DNA from 2 places in the Stanieria cyanosphaera PCC 7437 genome. Region 2 is predicted to be linked to the other one. Evidence: riboswitches for the same ligand, from Rfam matches in the RefSeq annotation. Region 2 holds a riboswitch; the other holds the start of a gene.

Region 1 (10,993 bases), 1.8 Mb from region 2:
ATTTGATTCAGAGCAGTTTGAACTTGTTGTAAATAGTTAATTTCTGACTCCACAGCTTCTAACAAGGGTTGAACAGTAGTTTTTGCTCGTTTGAGTTTCTGATGGTTTTTATAGAGAGATTGAGCATTTTGAACGGCATTTTTTTCTGGATTAAGAGGAATTTTAACTGGTTCACCTGTAGCAAAATCTGCCAAAGTAATCGACTTCATTCCAGGTTGCCATTGCTGAAGATGCGCCATCAATAAATCAGCTTGGGAACGATATTCTTCAGAACGATCCGATTGTTCGAGACGTTGACGAAATATATCTGCTTTTTGTTGAAGTTTTTTGAGAAGATTAGTGATTTTCTGGCTTAATTGGTGTTTAATCTGCTGAAATTCTTGTTTTTCTAACTCCTGAGTATAATATTTGTCTAAAATATGATGAATATTATCGGCAGTTGCTAAATCTTGCCAACCAAGAACAGTGTAACCATCTTGAAACCAAGCAGGTTTAAAAGCAGAAGTAGCTAAAGTTTGTAACCACTTTTGCCAATATCTAAATAACTGTTGCCAATCAGAAGAGTGTAAACTTTCCGTTGTTTGTTCTGGAGACAATTCCGCTGCTGCAATTATTTCGGAAGCAACTTTAGGACTTAAACCTCGATAAGAATTAAGTAACTGTCGTTGGAGTTTACCAGGAATTAAACTTACTCTAGCTTGCCAACTTGACTTCGATTCTTGCAATTTAGGTATCGTTCCCGTTAAAGGTGGTGGTATTTGATAAGGTTGTCCCGTTTGAATTTGACGCAGACTAGATTGGTTAGCATTAACTTGATGAGCAGCCGTTACAATTTGTCCACTAGCATCAACTAGAATGACGTTACTATATTTACCCATAATCTCGACATATAAATGCCATAAAGGTTCTTCTCCAGGACGTTGAGCAAATTGCAAATCTAAGACTCTTTCCCAAGGTGCAAGATTAACAATTTCAATCAAAGCCAAACCATTGAGTTGATGTCGTAATTGATCGCTAAAGGTAAAGGTATCAGGAACACGAGGAGGAGGAGAACCAAGACAAATTCTTGCTGCTTGAGGATGCCAACCAATAGTCAACCATTTTCTAGTTTTAAGATTACGGAGAGCAAGATTAATTGTATAGCGATCGCGTTGATAAACTTGTTCGATCCTCGCTGGTAACCAATTACTTTTAAGATCGCTGCTAACAGCTATTAAGGTGGTATAGTCTACAGGTTGCATAATAATCAATCAAAAAAATCAATCATTAGCAATTTAACAGGTTCAAGCATTGAGTTTGCTGGCGTTGGTAAAAGATTGTACTTAAGGCGGTAGTAAGAAAAACTGAAAAAAAGCTAAAAATTAGTTAAATATCATTGTTTATATGACTTTTAAGCTTGTAAAGCTGGATTTTTATCTATAACATTATGATTATATTTTCTCAATTGCCTTCATTACAGTTAATGGCAGTTCAAAATTATGGATATACAATTAATCAATATTGGTTTCGGAAATATAGTCTCGGCTAATCGAATTATTGCTATTGTCAGTCCTGAGTCTGCACCAATTAAGCGGATTATTACTGAAGCGAGAGAACGAGGACAATTAGTAGATGCTACTTATGGTCGTCGAACTCGGGCAGTAATTATCACTGATTCTTCTCATGTGGTATTATCAGCAATTCAGCCAGAAACTGTAGCACACCGCTTTGTGGGTAGTAAGGACACCCAAGCTAATAGCAATTAAAAAATGGTAGCAGGAAAACTCATTGTCATTACAGGTCCTAGTGGTGTCGGCAAAGGAACAATTGTGCGATCGCTCCTCCAACGACACCCTGAGATTTATCTCTCAATTTCAACTACAACCAGAAAACCCCGCCTTGGGGAAATCGATGGCAAAGATTATTACTTTGTTAATCAGTCTCAATTTGAGGCGATGATACATCGAGGAGAACTACTAGAATGGGCGGAGTATGCAGGTAATTATTACGGTACTCCTAAAGTAAAAGTAGAAGAGCAAATCCAGCTTGGTAAATTGGTTCTGTTAGAAATTGAATTGCTAGGAGCTAGAGCGATCGCAAAAATTTTTCCTGCTGCCCAACGTATTTTTATTTTGCCTCCTTCTTTGCAAGAATTGGAACAAAGAATTAGAAAACGCGGAACAGATTCAGAAGAAGCTATTATTCGTCGTTTAAGTAGAGCAAAAGAAGAAATAGCAGCCCAAAATGAGTTTAAGCATTGTCTAGTCAATGACGATCTTAAGGCTACAATTCAAAAAGTTGAACAGCTAATTTTTGAAGAGTGTACAGACGTTTCATGTTCCTGAAGGGTGCGAAGCAACGTCTCTACTGGGAACTGATTTAGTTACAATCAAAACAAACCGCAATAAAAAAAACTTCATGATTCCTACAGTTATTGAAAGTTCTGGTCGTGGCGAACGCGCTTTTGATATTTATTCTCGTCTGTTGCGTGAAAGAATTGTCTTTCTCGGACAGCAAGTTGATGACGATATCGCCAACTTAATAGTTGCGCAGTTACTCTTTTTAGAAGCCGAAGACCCAGAAAAAGACATTTATCTTTATATTAATTCTCCTGGTGGTTCGGTTTCTGCTGGCATGGGAATGTTTGATACCATGAATCAAATTCGTCCTGATGTCTGTACAATTTGTATTGGGTTAGCTGCTTCAATGGGTGCATTTTTACTAAGTGCAGGTGCCAAAGGTAAGCGCATGAGTTTACCCAATTCGAGAATCATGATTCACCAACCTTTAGGTGGCGCACAAGGACAGGCTACAGATATTGAAATTCAGGCAAAAGAAATTCTCTATCTCAAACAAAAATTAAATCAACATCTTGCCGATCATACAGGACAGCCTCTGTCAAAAATTGAAGAAGATACCGAAAGAGACTTCTTTATGTCTGCTGAAGAATCAAAAGAATATGGTTTAATCGACCAAGTTATTAATCGTCGTCCTTCGGCTTCTAATCCTCCTGCTAATTAGATTGAATAAAGATTTTTAATTAATTGTCGGTCTTGTTTCAAACAGCAAGATCGATTTTTTTGCTCAAGTTTAAATTCTTTGTGCTTCCTTCTTATCATCATCATAAGAACCAAATAAAGCATCTAAATTTGATCGAGACTGAAGAATTTGAGCCAATTGAGCGATCGCTAAAAATCAATACCTTCTTAATTAGTGCCACAATTTTACTCGCTCCCATCGTTGCTTGGTTCTATCATGAAGACCGACTTACAGGAATGATTGTAGCTTTAGCTTTCGGAGCTTTTAGTCTGTGTCTGGCCTCTGCAACATAAGTCTTTATTAAAACGACAGATGCGTTTTGGGACTTTAACTGTAATTGAATTAATGGCGTTATTGTTGAGTGCGCTAGTTGCGATCGCTGGCAACAACACTATCCCATGATTTACGCTTCAATCGATCACTCAGTAAAAAAATAAGAGCAAATTATTTTGTATTTTTGAGCTTTTTTAATAGTTGAAGTGTTCTATCATCTCGATCGCCATGAAAATACCGATCAAGGACACGAATAAATATAGGCTCTGCGGAAACTTCAGAAAATAATGTCATAGACGATTTAAGTTTGAGATCATCAGGATAACCAAAGATTTCTGAAACTGTTTTTCCTTCAATGGCAACAATCGTATTTGCACATTCCAAAATTCTCGCTCCTAAAACTGGATGATTAAGATAGGCGATCGCTTCTTCGGGGCTTTTTATGGCGTAATATTTTGAAGTTGTACTTTGAGCTAATCCGTCAAGCTGAGGAAATGTGTACCACATCCAATGCGATCGCTTGCGACCATTTTTTAACTCTGCCAAAACGCGGTCGAAAACTTGGTTTTGTGTGTTGATGAAACGATTTAAGTCAAAAGGATCTTGTTCGCTCATTTTGGTCACTTGTTTTTACCATTAATTGCCCACAATTAACTATAGTGTTCCAGAAAATCTAAAGCTTTTTTTCTAATCTCATAATATTCTTGAGAATTTTGTAGCGAGGCGCGATCGCGGGGATGGTCAAAAGGTACAGTAATAATTTCTCCAATTTTTGCTTCCGGACCATTAGTCATTAAAATAATGCGATCGGACATATAAATTGCTTCGTCTACATCGTGGGTGATCATCATGACTGCTTGTCGATGATTTTCCCAAATTTCTAGTACTTGTGCTTGCAGTTTCCTTTTAGTTAAAGCGTCTAATGCTCCAAATGGTTCATCCATCAGTAACATTTTCGGGCGAGTAATCAAAGCACGGGCAATTCCTACCCTTTGTTTCATCCCCCCAGAAAGTTCATCAGGATATTTATCGGCAGCAGCAGTTAAATTAACCATTGCAATATGCTCGTTAACTAAACTGACTTTTTCGGCACGCGTAGCTTTTTTTAAGACTTCATCTACTGCCAAACGAATATTTTCTCGTACAGTTAGCCAAGGTAGTAGGGCATAGCTTTGAAAAACCATCATCCTTTCTGCACCAGGCTTACGAATTTCTTTTCCTTCTAGAGTTACCATTCCAGAGGTTGGTTTATCTAAACCAGCAATTATTCTCAATAAAGTCGATTTACCGCAACCAGAGTGACCAATTACGGAAATATATTCTTCTGCACCAATCGTTAAATTAATTCCATCAAGAATTACCGTCCGACTACCATCAGGTTGAGGAAAAGATTTAACTAGATTTTCAATCACTAAAAATTCTTCTGAATTGTAATTAGTAGAGGTATTACTAGTAAAAGTGCTGGAATAAAACATAGTTAACTCCTTTAAAAATTAAAATATTTTTCAACAAAAAATTTACGACATAAAAAATAAACCAGGTGCATTCGCCCTAATCTTAAAACTATTGAGATAACCAACTGGATCGCTAGGATCGAAAGCTTTATTGTCGATAAATGTTTCGGCTGGCTCAACTTTATAATCTTCTGTCGGGCATTTTATGCCCATTTCTCCAGCAATCTCTCGATATAAATCCGTTCGCCAAGCTATCCGCGCAATTTGATCAGCATTCTTGGGAAATTGACGAATTTGTTGCCAACGTGTCGATTGAGTCATCAACCAAAGATTGTGTGACTGCCATAAAAAGGTGGAATGATCGTTAGGAATACTCGAAACTTCAGCAGGAAGATCGAAGAAGAGAGTGGTGTCTAGACTTTTAACAATCCGCTTCTGATCATCAAAACCACCATAGTTATAATCACCAACAATTCCCGCTCTAGTTAATTCAGGTTTTGCCCCAGTAAAAGAACGCTCGGAGATAATTTGGGCTACTTCTTCGAGATTTTCTGGTTTACTGCAATATTGGCAAGCTTCGATCATCGCCTTGACTAAAGAACGATAAGTTTTAGGATTCTCGTTAATAAAAGATTCCATCACTGCCAAAAGGCGATCGGGATGTCCTCGCCAAAGTTCTCTTCCTTGAGCAAAAGTAAACCCAATACCCTCATTGCCTGAAATAGCACGAGTATTCCAAGGTTCTGCCACCATATAAGCTTGCATCGCTCCGATCCGCATATTCGTAACCATCTGGGGTGGAGGAGTAATAATAATGCGAAACATTTCGTCAGGATTTAATCCAGTAGCTGCTACTAGATAACGGGCAAAGTATTCATAAATAGCAGAACTCAGTACTACAGCCCAAACTCGCTTTTGTTCGGGAGCTTTTTGAAAATAACCAGCAAAATCGCTGCCAAATTGCTCCAAATCTCCTTGATAATCTTGCCAGGGACGAATACCTGCATCCCATAACTCTTTACTCATAGTCATGGCGTTACCGTGACGGTGAATAGTCATGGCAGCACATAAAGGAGCATGACGCGCGCCTTCAGCACCCGCTCTAGCATTCATCACTGCCCCAGAAACTACAGGAGAAGCATCGAGGCGACCAAAAATTACGCCATCACGAGAATTTGCCCAACTTGATTCGCGACTTAAAGTTACATTCAAGCCATACTTGCGAAAAAAACCTTTCTCCCAAGCTATAGCAAAGGGAGCGCAGTCGTTAACAGGAACATAACCAATAGTTAGATTGGGTTTTTCTAAACTTTCAGGTTTGACGATTGGTTCAACTGCTAAAGCTTCCTCGGTTAAAACTTTGGGAGCTTTACTGCCACTAATAGCACAACCAGAAATTGCCATCATCGACGCAGTTGCGGATAAGCCTTGTAAAAAGGCTCTACGTTTTAGTTTTTGATTCATCTCAATACTCCAAATTATCTCTTGACTGATTCTAGTAACTAAGAACTAGCAGGACGATGGGTTACCCAGATTTGGATTAATCCCAAAAGGTAGTCAAGGATCAAGCCAGTTATACCAATTACAAATACAGCCAAAAACACCGAACTAAGATTGAGACGACTCCATTCATCCCAGACAAAAAAGCCAATGCCAATTCCACCTGTGAGCATTTCTACTGCCACGATTACTAACCAAGCAATCCCCAAACTAATCCGTAAGCCCGTAAAAATATAAGGTAGGCTAGCAGGCAGAATAATTTTGACAATTTTTTTCCAGGCTGGCATCTCTAGCATTTGTCCTACGTCTTGATATTCTTTTGGGACGCTAGATACTCCTAGAGCAGTATTAATAATAGTTGACCATAAGGAAGTAATAAAAATAACAAAAATAGCAGAAGGATCGGCAATATTAAAAATAGCTAGGGCAATCGGTAACCACGCCAACGGTGATACGGGTTTGAGAACTTGAATTAGGGGATTGATCGCTAACATTGCGCTTCTCGACATCCCAATTAAAAATCCTACAGGAATAGCTACCGCAGCCCCAATTAAAAAACCGATAATAACGCGTCGTAAACTAGCTAGTAATAACCAACCAAGACCAAGATCTCCTGGTCCTCTACGATAAAATGGATGAAAAATATAATCTAAATTCTCCATCAATGCTTGTGGAGGTGTGGGCATTAATTCAGGTCGAAATAAAGCGATCACCCACCAAACAGCAATTAATCCTAAAAATCCTGCTGCTGGTAGTAAAACAGTGTCTCGAACAACTACTGGCTTGATACGTCCCCAAGCCACTTGCCCCGCTACAGCAAGGGTTGATAAATTCATTTATATTACCCCCATTAGTTAAAATATAGATTCAACCAGTACAATTAAGGAATACTGATGAGGATAATTTGTTAAAAGATTTTCCTTCAGTTTCCTCCCAAAGCCGACGAGGTTAGCTGACGGGCTAGGACTGAGAGATGTCCTTCTCTACTGATAACTATAGAGATTAGCCCCCAATTTGGTTCCCCCGTTTCTGTTTCAGAATTAGGCTTGTTATCAACGTATTATATTTGCAACTTTTTAGGCTGCATATAAGCAATTAGATAGATTTCGCTCGGCTTTTGGTGGAGTATCATTCTGCCAACCAAGCCATTCAGTATATAAATCTTCTACTACTGATTCGGTTACTGTAGAATTCAATAATCTAACTATGATGGTGGTCAAGTAAAAATCATTAACAAACTGATGTCCATAACCGATGACTGTACCTACTTCGCCAGTTGCTTTATGTCGAACGCGATCGCCAATGTTAAACATATACTGATTCTCCTAATGACTAGCTAGGCTATCCTAGGTATCATTTAGAATTATCCCAATTGAGATAATTTTCAGAACCCCGAGACAGCTTAATGTAGAGAGTATTTAGCAGCCAAGGATACTGAAAACAGCAATTATAGTGCTATCTGTTCAGTCTCCTCTCAAAGCCGACGAGGTTAGCTGACGGGCTAGGACTGAGAGATGTCCTTCTCTATTTACATCGATAGAGATACGCCCCGAATTTGGTTCCCCCGCTCTTGCTTATTTTATTAAGCAAGGATTAGGCTAACTTACTCTAGATTTAAACAGAAGTTTAACACATTTTTTCAAAACGGGTAGTCAAATTTGCTACTTATTTTTTTTTCTAGGTTTCTTCTCCCAAACACGCGCCCCCACCAAAAACTAAATATTGATGAAGAGAATCATAATTAAAGGCTTTGCCACGAGCTTTGGCTACAAAAGTTCTTCCTTCTAGATATTCATCAACAGTTGTTTCTCGACCATAAACTTCAAAATCAATCACCTTTTTACCTCCAGAATAACAGCTAAGGCGATCGCTTAGTTTGGGCTGGCTTTTTAGCGCAACTGCACCACGATCAATCATACATAGTCCACCAGCAAAATTTAATTGATGTTCTCCTTGCTCATCAATAACTTTAACTTCATGAGCAAATTTGTATTCATCGGCAAAAGGACCTTCCACAACAGTTTTGCGGACAATTTCTTGACCTCCAGAATAACAGACTAGTACTGCATCGGTTTGGACTGGTTTAGCCTCCACTGGCTGAAGTCCATATCCTAAGATAAGCATTACTGAAATCAATAGACAAAGCACTATTTTCATATAGCAATCCTATTTGATTTGTGAACATAAATTATTGTCAAAAGGCAGAGGGCAGAAATAAAAACTTAGATTCAATTGATTTAGCCTCGCTTTTTCAACAAACGTAAAACAATCTTTTCAAATTCAATCCAAACAAACATCAACAGACTAAAACCGACACAAATTCCTAATTCTGTAGGACTCAACCAATGAGTATTAAAGAAATTACGTAACGGTTCAACGTAGATTAGAAGTAGTTGTAAGATGGTAGTTAAAGTAACTGCTCCTAAAACATAGGGATTAGAAAAAGGATTGATTTGAATAGTCAATTGGGTATCAGAACGAATTGCCAGGGCGTGACCCATTTGTGCTAAACATAAAGTTGTAAAAACCATAGTTTTCCAGCGTTCTGGATTACCATCAGCTTGAGCGTGATTATAAGCCCAAACCATCAGTGCGATCGCAAGAATGGCAAAAATAATCCCAATTCTGACCATATAAAGTCCTAAACCACGAGCAAAAATACTTTCTCTGGGACTATAGGGTGGGCGTTTCATCACGTTGGGTTCGGCGGGTTCTACTGCTAATGCCAGCGCAGGTAAACCATCAGTAACTAGGTTCATCCAGAGAATTTGTAAAGGAGAGAGTGGCACACCACCTAAACCAATCAAAGGTGCAGCAGCAATCGTTAAAACTTCACCAATATTACTGCCCAAAATATATTTAATAAAACGACGAATATTATCGTAAACTACTCTGCCTTCTTCCGTCGCAGCCACAATCGTAGCAAAATTATCATCCAACAAAATCATATCGCTGGCTTCTTTGCTGACATCTGTTCCTGTAATACCCATGGCAATACCGATATCAGCTTGTTTCAGGGCTGGTGCATCATTGACTCCATCCCCTGTCATGGCGACAAACTTACCTCGTTTTTGAAGTGCTTTAACAATCCGAAGTTTATGTTCTGGAGAAACACGAGCATACACACTTACTTGATCGACCGCTTCTTCTAATTCCAAGTCAGACATTGCCTGTAATCTTTGTCCTGTCAATACCTGCTCGTAGGGACTAGCAATACCTAGTTCCGATGCGATCGCCATAGCAGTTAATTGATGATCTCCTGTAATCATCACAGGACGAATTCCTGCACTTCGACAACGTTTGACAGCTTCTTTAACTTCGGGACGAGGTGCATCAAGCATTCCAATTAAACCTAACCAAACTAATTCCCGTTCAGTATTTTCTTGATCTTCTGCGTCGGGAACACTGCTTAGAGGTTTGTAAGCAAAACCCAGTACCCTTAAACCATTACTTGCCATGCCGTCATTTTCAGTTAGAATGTGCTGTCTTTGTTCAGCAGTAATTGGAACTAACTGGTCTTTAAGCAAAATGCGATCGCAACATTCTAAAATTAATTCTGGTGAACCTTTGGTGAACATGGAGTAAGAGCTTGTTCCGTCTCCGTTATCAACAATCACAGACATCCGTTTTCTTTCAGAAGAAAAAGGAAACTCTCCCATCCGAGGCATTTTACTGTCTAGATTTTCTTTAAAAATTCCTGCTTTTCCAGCTAAAGCGAGTAACGCGCCTTCAGTTGGATCTCCTAAAATATGCCATTCTGTTTGTTTGGGGGTTTTTTTCTGTTGTAGTAGAGCATCGTTACACGCTACACAAGCAAGCATTAGTTGTTGAACTTCTGGTTCGGTTTGCAGTTGCTGATGCTGCTTACTTAAAAATTCTCCTACAGGGTTATAACCTTCTCCTGTTACGTTAAAGTGATAAGAACCTGTCTCAACTTTCTGCACTACCATTTTATTTTGAGTCAAAGTTCCAGTTTTATCGGAACAAATCGTAGTTACCGAACCCAAAGTTTCTACTGCTGGTAGTTTACGGATTAAAGCATGGCGACGCACCATTTTTTGAGTACCAATGGCTAAGGTAACTGTCACTACCGCAGGTAATCCTTCTGGAACAACGGCAACTGCCATACTTAACGACACTTCCAACAATTGTTCAAAAAACTGCCATCCTGTTCGTAATACACCACCAATCACCACTATAGCAACCAAACCCAAAGAACTACTTACCAAGACATTTCCCAGTTGAGTCATTCTTTGTTGTAGAGGAGTCGGTTCGGTTTCTACACTCTGTATCATAGCAGCGATATGACCGATTTCCGTGTCCATCCCTGTTTTGGTAACAATTACTTTAGCTCTGCCTAAAACTACTTCCGTTCCCTGAAAAACTAGATTAATGCGATCGCCTAAAGAACTATCATGAGGTAAAATAACATCAGCTTGTTTAAGGACTGCTTCTGCTTCTCCTGTTAAAGTCGATTCTCGCACTTGTAGGTTTTGGGCTTCTAGCAAACGTCCATCGGCAGCGATTTGTACTCCTGCTTCTAACAGCATGATATCCCCTGGTACTAAATCCTTGGCAGGAATTTCAGTAGTTTTTCCTTGCCTAATCACTCTCACTTGGGGAGCAGAAAGACGTTTTAGGGCTGCTAAAGCTTTTTCTGCCCGACTTTCCTGTAAATAACCTAAAATTCCGTTGACAATCACAATTGCAAAAATTGCTACTGCGTCTTTAGGAAATGTGCCTTGACG
Region 2 (10,993 bases):
CCCTTTTTAGGCGATAGTTGGACGGTAGAACGCATTGCTGCTCAAGTTGGTGTAGCTTCTCTTCCTGCTAAGGCAAACGGTGCTATTGCTCAACCAAACACTGCTGCCAACTTTAATGGCAACACGGCTCAAATACAACCCGTTAATTTATCAAATGTTTCAATTGGCGTAGATATTGAAGAGATAAATAATTTACCCGACACTTCCAATTATCGCACCCACGAATTTTATCAAACCCTTTTTAGTTCCGAAGAAATATCTTATGCTTTACTCAAAAACGAACCAAAGCTGCATCTTTGCGGAATCTTTTGTGCTAAAGAAGCCCTCAAAAAAGCTGCCCCTGAATTAATTAATCTACGCATGGAAGAAATTAGAGTCACTCATCAACAAGGTAGACCTTTAATTACGACAAGCGATCTTACTATTAATTCTACTTTTAATTTTCAAGTAAGTATCAGTCATGCTTCTAACTACGCTGTAGCAATGGTGTTGGCAATTAAATTAAATTAATCAAATATGATGATATTTTCTGTCTAATTGTTCACGGTAAGCAACGCATTACGGCAGATACTGCCCTTCGTTTAGCTCGTTATTTTAATATGTCACCACGGTTTTGGTTGGGATTACAAATGGATTACGATCTAGACGTAGTTGAAGATGAAATCGGAGAGCGATTAAACAAGGAAGTAGCTGTTTTGACCAGTAAACAAGAATATAACTAAAAAATATGCAAGAATATCTGCAAAACAGTGAAATTATTGACTGGCAGCATCCAGAAATTTTAAAACTTGCCAAGAAAATTGCCTCAGAATATCAAACACGCGAAGAAATAGCAAAAGCTTGCTTTGAGTGGGTTCGAGATGAGATTTATCACAGCGTTGACTATCAAATGAATCCAGTTACCTGTCGTGCTTCGGATGTACTCTACTACAAAACAGGATATTGCTACGCAAAAAGTCACCTTTTAGCAGCGTTGCTACGGGCAAATAACATCCCCGCAGGATTTTGCTATCAAAGATTAAGTATTGACGACCGAGGTGAGCCTTATAGTTTACACGGTTTTAACGCAGTTTATTTATCTAAAATTGGTTGGTATCGTATTGATGCCAGGGGAAATCGAGAAGGCGTTAATGCTCAGTTTACTCCACCTCATGAAAAGTTAGCTTTCAAAATTCAGTTTTCCGAAGAAGCAGATTTTCCAGCCGTACTCTCAGAACCGCTTCAAGTTGTCGTGAAGGCATTACAAACTCAAAGTACATGGGATGAGATGCTTTGTAATCTTCCCGATATTTTTTTAAAAGATGCAGAAAACTTTGGTTTAGATAAAACGAACTTGATATGAAAAGTTTACTCGATAATAATTTTAATAATTCAGTTGTAGCTAAAATAGCTGACATTGGCATTAATATAACCAAAAAAATTTATTGTTCTCTATCCCATATTTGGGAACGGGGTTTATTTTACAAACTTAGATTTAATTTGAGTCAAAGCACGATACCCAATCCCCTAAAACTAGTTCAAACTAATTCCCAATCCAATCTTTCGATAGGGAAAGAGGAAACAATTGTCGTAGTTGGTATTGGCATTGCTGCATTTTCCTTTCTGCGCGCTTTGCATCGTCTCGGTTATCAACAAGTCAAAATTGTTGCTCGCGATAATTTTTTTGGAGGTAAATGCGTTAATAATGGCTGTATGCCTTCAGAATATTACACCGCCTATCGTCATCAAACACCAACATCAATAGTCGAGCAAGGACAGCAGTTTGTTTCTTCTCTGCGTCAAATTACTCAACAAAGTTTCCAAGAACTTGGTTATCCTATCATTTCAGGAGAAGTAACGACAGTAAAAAATAAAGAAATCCTCTTAAAAACGGGAGAGAAAATAAGTTTCGACCGTTTAGTTTTAGCTACAGGCAATCAAATAAAGGAATTTCCTTGGCTAGAAAATACTTGTTCCCTACAAGATTTTTGGACAATTACCGATGGCAAATTAGTTATTGTTTCTGAAGGCAATCTCGCCTCTTTATCCTATGCCGATATTGCGTGCGATCGCGTACGCGCCTGCGGAGCAGATCGCAGTATTGACACTACAGTTATATTTACATCTAATCCCCCACTTACTCATTTACCATCCTGGCAGTATTTTCGACGAGAATTAGAAAAAAGAGGTATTAAAATTATCGTTCCTGCCAAAATTCAAGAATGTAAACCCAATAATTTAACAATTAAAGTTCGAGGTAAATTAGAAACTATTTCTTTCGATCATCTACTATATGACGGCGTACCAGAGTTGAATTTACCCGAAATAGATGGCAAGACTAAAACAATTTTAGACCTCGATCTTCAACAAGCTAATGTAATTGGTCGTCCGGATATCTATGTATTAGGTGATGCTTCCGGTTTTCTTTCCGCGACAGAAGCAGAATTACAGGGTAAAAAATTAGCTCGTGCTTGGTCTAGTGGTGAAACAATTAAAATAACTGATTTTGAACGTTTACCTCTTAGATTGCACGCTCGTAAATCTTTAGCTATAGTCGGTTCTCCCTGGACACTTCTATCTCCCCAATGGCGATCGCTTGATTTTAAGGGATTAGGTTGGTCAGCAGTTTATAATGAAACTGGCAAACTCTGGTATTTATACAACTCCTCAGAACAAAAAGTCGAGGCAATTCATATCTGTCATCGAGATGCTTCAGAGTTAATTGCTTTAGCTTCAGTATTAATTGAACTCCCCGTAACTGATTCTCGCTGGTTGAGTTGTTCTGTTCATCCGAGTGCTGCGGAAATTTTTAAGTTATTGATTGAAGATATAGAAGCTATTACTGATAAAAACCAGCAAAATGGTTCTTTATTAGGAACTCAATCTCCTAATACAGATAATAGCAGCGATATTCTCCGCTTACCCCCACTATCTCAGTGGAATCAAAATTCTCTTTATCAAACAGCATTTTCTGCCGAAGAGCGATCGCTTGGTATTTTAGACCGCAATCCTCAGTTATACTTTGCCATTCTCTTAGGAATTAAACATCTGTTAAAACATGATCAAAAGTCAGAAACTATTCTATTAAGATGTTCTTCGGAAGGTCATTATTTTGTGTCGGGAATAGATTTTAATTATGAAGTTAATGAAACTTCTGCTGCTGTTACCGTTAGTATTCAAGAGAAGCAAGTAACGTTATTTTCTTCAGTTTAGTCTGGTTAATTTCTATAACTAGTATTTTACTAGTATTTATATCTTGAAGATGCCTAATAATTGATTAATTAACTTGATTATTACGATACCAAGTGTCTAAAGCCATTTGATGGATTATTCGCCATGGTTGATGATGTTTTCTAGCTAAATTAGCACAGTCTTCGTATTCTGGTTGAATATTAATAATTTGTTTTGCTTGTTCTTGTTTTTGACTAGCAATTTTTATTCTAACTGCACCATATTGAGTTGTAATTGTTTGAATTTCTCTGTCTAAAACACTTCTTTGTTGACTAAAGCGACGAATGCCTAAAGTAGTAGTTTCTCTAAAGATAATTTCTTCACAAATAACTGCTTGCTCTGGATGACAAATAACAGTTAATAAAATACCCGAACGAGATTTTTTCATGCCTATGGCTTGAGTAAAAACATCCAAAGCACCTACTGCTAATAATTGTTCTAAAGTATAAGCGATCGCTTGAGGATTAAGATCATCAATTTGTGTTTCTAAAACTGTAATTTCTTCTTGGGTGATCGTTTGATTGGTAATGGTGTTTTCTTGTTCATCAATAGTTCCTAACCATAACCGCAAAATATTTGGCAGAGGTAAATCTAAAGAACCAGCACCCAAACCAATCTTTTCAATTGTCATTGCTGGCGGATCACCAAAACGAGTCGCTAAAGTCGTCGCGATCGCTGCTCCTGTAGGCGTAACTAACTCTTTTTTGATACCATTATTATAAACTGGTACTTTTCTTAATTCCCATAACTTTAAAACCGCAGGCACAGGAACGGGTAATAACCCATGCTCCGCTTTAACCATACCACCGCCTGTAGGCATAGCCGAACAGTATAAACGCTCAATTCCCAACCAATCTAAACCTAAACAAGTTCCCACAATATCTACAATGGCATCGGTTGCACCCACCTCATGAAAATGTACTTTTTCTGGAGCAATGCCGTGTACTGCCCCTTCTGCGATCGCTAATTGGTGAAAAATTTGCAAACTCCAATCAGTTACTCGTGGTGGTAAACCAGCAGTGGTAATAATTTGTGTAATTTCTGGTAAATGTCTAGCATGATGATGATTATGTTTAGTTGCTAATTGTAAATCAATATGAACTTTTGTTGCTAATTGTCCTTGACGATGAACTTGTTCACTCCTTAATTGATATTCCTGAGAAATACTAAGACTGTTCAATCGATCTATTAAATACTCCCAAGGAAGACCTAAATCTATCAATGCTCCCAAACACATATCACCAGCGATTCCGGTGGGACATTCTAAATAAACACACTTTACCATTACTACTATTCAAAGGATTTTAATTATCAAAGCTGATAAACATATTTTCTCATTATTAGGAATTGAACATGGCTACTATTTACGAACTAAATCCCTATAATCCTCAACCTCGTTCGATTGAAGCAATTGCCACTGCTTTAAAAAAAGGTGCAGTAATGTTATATCCTACCGATACTGTTTATGCGATCGGTTGCGATCTTAATGCTAAATCTGCGGTAGAACGAGTCAGAAAAATTAAACAAATGTCCAATGATAAACCCCTGACTTTTATCTCTTCTTCGTTATCAAATATTTCTCAATATGCTTGGGTAAGCGATCGCGCCTATAGAATTATGAAACATTTAATTCCAGGTGCGTATACTTTTTTACTTCCTGCCACCAAATTAGTACCGAAATTAGTAATGAGTCCAAAACGAAAAACTACGGGTATTCGCGTACCAGATCATCAAGTGTGTCAAGACTTATTAAAAGCTTTAGACAATCCCATTATTTCTACTTCGGCTCATCTACCGAACCAAGAAGGAGAATTTCCAACAATTGGCGTAGAAAAAGCTAGATTATTTGATGTTTTAGATAAATCTGTCGATCTTATCCTTGATAATGGTGTAGAACCAGGATTTCAATTATCAACAATTTTAGATTTGACTACTGAAGAACCAATGATCATTCGCAAGGGTTTAGGTTGGGAAGAAGCAGAAAATTGGTTATCTGTTTTGAGTTAAATCTATTGAAACTAAATTAATGTCAAGAAGATTTTGTCTTTGAGGTTATAGCACTACGGGAAAATATTAGGAAATTATGTTGTTCTCTGTTGCCGTCTTAGTCGATTACACTTTCAGAGGAAACCTCTGTGTGTCTTAACCTAAAAGCAAGCGTACTGCTATAGATGATAGAACTGTCTGCAAAGCAATAAATTTGTTGGTGTTATTCCTTTATACATGGATGACCCTCCGACAAATTTTTAGATTTTTCAACGATAATTGTTTGACGGTCATAAATTTTGGTAAATATAACAGTAAAGCCTCATTAGTTAAATAACTTACATTCTTAAAAGTTAAGTAAATATACAAAATATTACAAAAAGTTCAATTAAAAACTTCATAGCTGTGATTTATGTTCATCTGTATATGTGCAAATTACTTAAGTAGTCATATGCAGAATAAACTTGGTTAAAATAATTTTTTCTAACATCCTTTTTCAGGATATTTACTGTGAAACAAGAATTGAAGGCATGGAATTATGGCAGAACTGAAAGTTTATACCAAAGTATTTAGAATTTTGGCTAAAAATATTCGAGATTTAGAACAAGACATTCAAACTTTACGACAAGAGCAATCCAAAATAACAGCAGTTAGTCAACCAAGTTTCACTGTAGAAATGAAGTTAGAAATTGCAGAGCTTTTGAGCAAGCCAGTTTAGCTGTTATTGTTGACAGCAATTAAATGTTTGAGAAGTATTTGATTAATCCTAATTGATGAAATTAGTTAAATTAAGTAGTCGGGCAAAATTAATTAGTTAGTACAGATAAGGCAGTAGTCCTTCGCTTCGCTCAGGAGGAGAAAGAGGGCAGGAGGAAATTTAAAATGTATAAATAATTATGCTTAAATACTTAACTGTTTTTACGTAAACAATTTTGATTTCAAATTAACTATTTATAACCGTTTTCGCTTCTATGAGATACACCTTAAGATACGGGTTGATGGTTGATTTTTCATGATTAATAGTTGATTGAGATTTACCTTATCAATATCAAAAACGCTATATTGTTTTTGTGTTTAATTCACTACCCTGAAGCCCTGAAAAACCGCAGTTTATCTTTTCACTCTCTTCGTTTTGTTTGTTGAGGAATAACTTTAGACTTAAGGCAAAATAAGCTTCATAATTTTTTAGATGAAGTACGATTGCTCAATGGTCATTCTAAATTCAATAAATAATTTCGCAAAATACCTCTGTTTGTATAGAATAGACGGACTTGATATTAATTAATGTCCAAGATTGATTGTTTGCTCAAAGTAAAGTAACCTCCAAACAATGATAAATTGTCCAGATATAATGGGTAAACTTGATGAAAAACAATTTTTAGCGGTCAATTATGTTTGCCCTAGTACTAGTTTTTGCTTTTACTTTAGTAGTAATATTTATATTAATTAAACTTATAGATATTATTTTAAATAATACTTACCAACTCAAATATAATAATTTAAAATTAGCTGTAACTACAATTACCTTTGTTTTAACTTTTATTTTTTCTCTGATAATTGTTGTACTTGGAGTAAATTTGATTTTTTTTGGGTTAAATTTGGTCGGTTTAAAGCAAAATATTGCTCAAGCTGATATTAATGTTGATTTATTTGACTGTCCTTCTTTATTAGAAACAATTTATCACAACGAAAATCAAGTTTATCAATTTGAAAAGCATCGCTATATTGAAGAAGTAGCTCCACTTTTTACTATTAAAATAGAATACGAACAAGGAGCTAAAAGGTTACGAGAACAAGCAGGAAAATATCAGAATTTAAAAATTAGTAGCAAATCAATTAATGTAGTCCAAGAAATTTCGCAAAAGTTACTTGAAAAAGCCCATTTATTTGAAGAGCGTGTCAAAATTAAAGCTGATTCGTCTGGTACTAAGCAAATCTTAAAATTATTAGAAAAGATGGATCAAGTTACTGAAGAAAGGCTTAGACTGATCGATCGCGTTAAACAAAAATGCACTAATATTTAATTTCAATGCATCTAATTGATTGGCTCATCGTTGTATTGTATTTGTTAGTTACGATGGGAATAGGTTTGTACTTATCTCGTCGTGCTGCCACTAGTTTAGTTGATTTTTTCGTTTCTGGACGTTCTTTATCTTGGTGGTTAGCAGGAACAAGTATGGCTGCAACTACCTTTTCGATTGATACTCCTCTCTATGTCTGTGGTATTGTTGCTAGTCGCGGTATTGCTGGTAATTGGGAATGGTGGAGTTTTGGCATCTCTCATGTTGTTTTAATTTACATCTTTTCCCGACTTTGGCGACGTTCAGAAATAGTTACCGATGCCGAATTAACTGAGATACGCTATGGCGGAACAACCGCAGCAGTTTTAAGGGCAACTAAAGCTTTTTTGTTTGCAGTTCCGATTAATTGTATTGGAATTGGTTATGCCATGTTAGCTATGGTTAAAGTAGTTGATGCATTGCAGTTATGGCAAAGTTTAGGCTTTAATCCTGGAGAAAACCTTAAAATTTGGAGTGTAGTCGGAGTTAGCATCTTTGTGCTGATTTATTCTGGGTTTTCTGGGTTATGGGGAGTAGTTACAACTGATTTTTTTCAATTTTTCTTAGCTTTAATTGGTGCGGTAGTAGTAGCTATCTACGCAGTTAATCATGTGGGTGGTATTGCCGAATTAATACCACAAGTTCAACAAGCAACTGCAATCGATGTATTATCATTCTTTCCAGTGCAATTAGGGTGGCAAGGATTTAGTTGGAATGATGCAGCAGGAATTACTGCTAGTACGTTTGCTGCTTATTTATTAGTTCAATGGTGGTCATTTCGTCGTAGTGACGGTGGCGGAGAATTTATACAGCGTTTAATAGCTGCTAAAGATGAAGCTGAAGCAGAAAAAGCTTCTTGGTTTTTTAATATTTTGAACTATATTATCCGTACTTGGCCTTGGATTATTGTTGCTTTAGTAGCAATTGTTATTTATCCTGATTTAGAAGATCCCGAATTAAGCTATCCCAAATTAATGCTAGATTTTTTGCCCCCTGTAATGTTGGGATTAGTGGTAGCTTCTTTAATTGCTGCTTTTATGAGTACGGTTTCTACTTCGATTAATTGGGGTGCATCTTACTTGACTAACGATCTATATCTGCGTTTTTTGCATCCTAATGCAACTCAAGCTGAATTAGTATTGGCAGGAAGAATAGCTTCAGTATTGGTAACTGTTTTAGGAGCGATCGCAGCTTTTTATGCTACTGATATTACCACAGTTTTTCGTTTAGTGATAGCGATCGGAACTGGTCCAGGTTTAGTTCTAATTTTGCGTTGGTTTTGGTGGCGAATTAATGCAGCAGCCGAATTAGCAGCAATGATTGGTGGATTTAGTATTGGACTATTTACTAGTGTTTTTCCTGGTTTTAATCAAATTTTTGCTGATTTTGGTGGGCGTTTAATGTTTATTTCCTTGGTAACAGCGATTATTTGGTTGACTGTTATGTGGCTTACTCCTCCAGAAACTGATGCCGTCCTTGATAATTTTTATCGTCGAGTTCGTCCAGGAGGAATTGGTTGGCAACGTCAAAGAGAACGGACTGGTTTACCATCGGCCCAAGATTTAGGTAGAGATCTCCTCAAAGTTGTAGCAGCTAGTTTATTATTATTTGGTTTAATGTTAGGAATTGGTGGCTTTTTATTATTACAACCACTGACAGGATGGATAGCTTTGATTGGTGCTGTCTTTGGAGGATTTTGGTTGCGTCAACTCAATAAAAAAAGAATATTAATTATGTCACGACCAGGTTTAGAAGATTAGTGATTTAATCAAGTTATTAATCTCTTCAAAAGCAGTCTTGCTAAACAAAAGGCACATATGCGACTACGAAGTAGCAGCAGGTGCGGTCAGCTTCGCTGGCGCAGAAGCGATCGCTCTTGGTTACAAAAGTTATTTATTAATTGTAAATAATTGTGCTATAGTTGCTAAGAAGTTACAGTAAGTCAGCCTAATTCTTAAGCTATTAATTTTAATTAATTACTTAAGCTTATAAGAAACGGGGGAACCATAATCTGGGGCTAATTTTCATTGTTAATCTGTGAAAAAGAACAACTCTCAGTTCTAGTCCGTCAGCTAACTCCGTAGGCATTGAGAGTGGACTGAAGAGTCAACATTTCTGCAATGTCTTGTACTCATCAGTTTTGCTCATTGGTACTGCTGTGTTTTGTACCTAACCGCTTAATTGTGAGACATTGCCAATGGAATTAAGTATAAATTCTTCCACAAACAATTATCTTGACCAATTAAGTTTAAAACAGCCTTATATTTTGATTTGGCTCAACCTTATGCTTAATAGCATTGTTTTATATTAGTTTTTCATTATTGCTCCTAATTATTTTTTTTAACTAAATTAGCTCAAGTAAAAGTTCAGTAAATACAAAAAATACTAGAGATAAATAGTTAATTAATACTCATCAATATCTGTATCAATAGTAGAAATTATCTACGTCAACTTTCTGCTTAATTACATTAATTTCTAGAAAATATGATTTCATCTACTATGCCGGCTTTAGTTACCGCCTTGACCTTTGTGGCTGTCATTACAGCAATTATGACAGAAAAGATTCATCTGACCATTGCAGCATTTTTAGGTGCCTTAGTCTTAATTTTTGCTCACATCATGACTTTGACAGAAGCAGTAGAATACATCAGTCGAAGTTACTCTACCCTAGCTTTATTTTTTGGAGTTATGGTATTAGTCAGGGCATTTGAACCAACTAAAGTTTTTGATTATTTAGGTACTCAAATGGTTATCCTTGCTAAAGGACAAGGAAAGAGACTTCTACTTGCAATCGTGGCAATAACTACTCCCATTTGTGCAGTTTTACCAAATGCTACGACTGTAATGTTACTTGCTCCTTTAGTTCCGCCAATTGCCGAGGAAATTGGGGTTGATTTTGTACCTTTATTAGTTTTGATGGTACTAGTAGCAAATAGTGCAGGATTACTCACTTTAGTAGGAGATCCCGCTACTTTTTTAGTAGGAGATGCAGTTAATCTTAGTTTTACTGATTATTTATCACGTTTAAGTTTAGGTGGAGTACTAGCAGTAGGCACTATTGTAGTACTAGTTCCATTTTTGTTTAGAGATATCTGGAATAAAAAACTAGACACCTTAGCAAATTTACCCCACCCAAAAATTAATCATCCTCGTGTCTTAATGTTGGGTGGATTAATTATTAGCTTTGTTCTATTATTTTTTGTCATTGGTGAATTATTACCTGTTCCAATTCCTCCCCCTGCTACAGCATTAATGGGTGCTGCTTTAGCTTTATGGTTAGCGCAATCTACCAAAATTGATACTGTTAATAACATTCTTCAAGATGTAGATTGGAGTACTCTTCTATTCTTTATGTTTGTCTTCGTTTTAATTGGAGGACTAGAAAAAACAGGGGTAATCAATAGTTTATCAGGATTTTTGGGAGTAATAATTGGTCAAAATATTTTCTTGGGTTCTTTGTTACTAATTGCTTTTGTTGGTTTGTTATCAAGTGTCGTTCCCAACATTCCTTTAGTAGTAGCAATGATTCCTTTACTCAAACAGTATTTAGTTAATGTTGGTTTTGTTGGTTCAGAAATATTATCTCCCGATTTTGCAGGTCAAATACCCGTTGAAGTTTTACCTTTATTTTATGCGATGATGTTTGGTGCAACTTTAGGAGGTAATGGTACTTTGGTAGGTGCTTCTTCTAATATTGTTGCAGCAGGAATTGCTGAACTACACGGTAGACGAATTTC

The links. A riboswitch is a leader RNA that binds a small molecule or an ion and turns the genes downstream of it on or off. The one in region 2 is predicted to bind cyclic di-AMP.
Positions count from the first base shown of each region.
Region 1: linked by a shared signal. The riboswitch ahead of STA7437_RS10090 (hypothetical protein) and the one ahead of STA7437_RS01995 (ArsB/NhaD family transporter) in region 2 are both predicted to bind cyclic di-AMP.

Region 1 covers NC_019748.1:2,310,062-2,321,054, reverse strand. Annotated here, with positions in the region: gene STA7437_RS10135 (Rqc2 family fibronectin-binding protein) at 1-1,241, opposite strand, end outside; gene remA (extracellular matrix/biofilm regulator RemA) at 1,479-1,745, shown strand; gene gmk (guanylate kinase) at 1,749-2,324, shown strand; gene clpP (ATP-dependent Clp endopeptidase proteolytic subunit ClpP) at 2,347-3,000, shown strand; gene STA7437_RS10115 (hypothetical protein) at 3,129-3,311, shown strand; gene STA7437_RS10110 (DUF1810 domain-containing protein) at 3,463-3,906, opposite strand; gene STA7437_RS10105 (ABC transporter ATP-binding protein) at 3,942-4,766, opposite strand; gene STA7437_RS10100 (CmpA/NrtA family ABC transporter substrate-binding protein) at 4,809-6,209, opposite strand; gene ntrB (nitrate ABC transporter permease) at 6,248-7,081, opposite strand; cyclic di-AMP (ydaO/yuaA leader) riboswitch at 7,168-7,302, opposite strand; gene STA7437_RS10090 (hypothetical protein) at 7,322-7,558, opposite strand; cyclic di-AMP (ydaO/yuaA leader) riboswitch at 7,709-7,855, opposite strand; gene STA7437_RS10085 (hypothetical protein) at 7,923-8,369, opposite strand; gene STA7437_RS10080 (cation-translocating P-type ATPase) at 8,483-10,993, opposite strand, start outside.
Region 2 covers NC_019748.1:469,044-480,036, reverse strand. Annotated here, with positions in the region: gene STA7437_RS24600 (4'-phosphopantetheinyl transferase superfamily protein) at 1-510, shown strand, start outside; partial or broken gene STA7437_RS27320 (HigA family addiction module antitoxin) at 537-722, shown strand; gene STA7437_RS02030 (transglutaminase-like domain-containing protein) at 728-1,342, shown strand; gene STA7437_RS02025 (FAD-dependent oxidoreductase) at 1,339-3,192, shown strand; gene larC (nickel pincer cofactor biosynthesis protein LarC) at 3,257-4,495, opposite strand; gene STA7437_RS02015 (L-threonylcarbamoyladenylate synthase) at 4,564-5,217, shown strand; gene STA7437_RS02010 (hypothetical protein) at 5,735-5,914, shown strand; gene STA7437_RS02005 (hypothetical protein) at 6,588-7,220, shown strand; gene STA7437_RS02000 (sodium:solute symporter family protein) at 7,226-9,016, shown strand; gene STA7437_RS26415 (hypothetical protein) at 9,054-9,197, shown strand; cyclic di-AMP (ydaO/yuaA leader) riboswitch at 9,224-9,357, shown strand; gene STA7437_RS01995 (ArsB/NhaD family transporter) at 9,741-10,993, shown strand, end outside.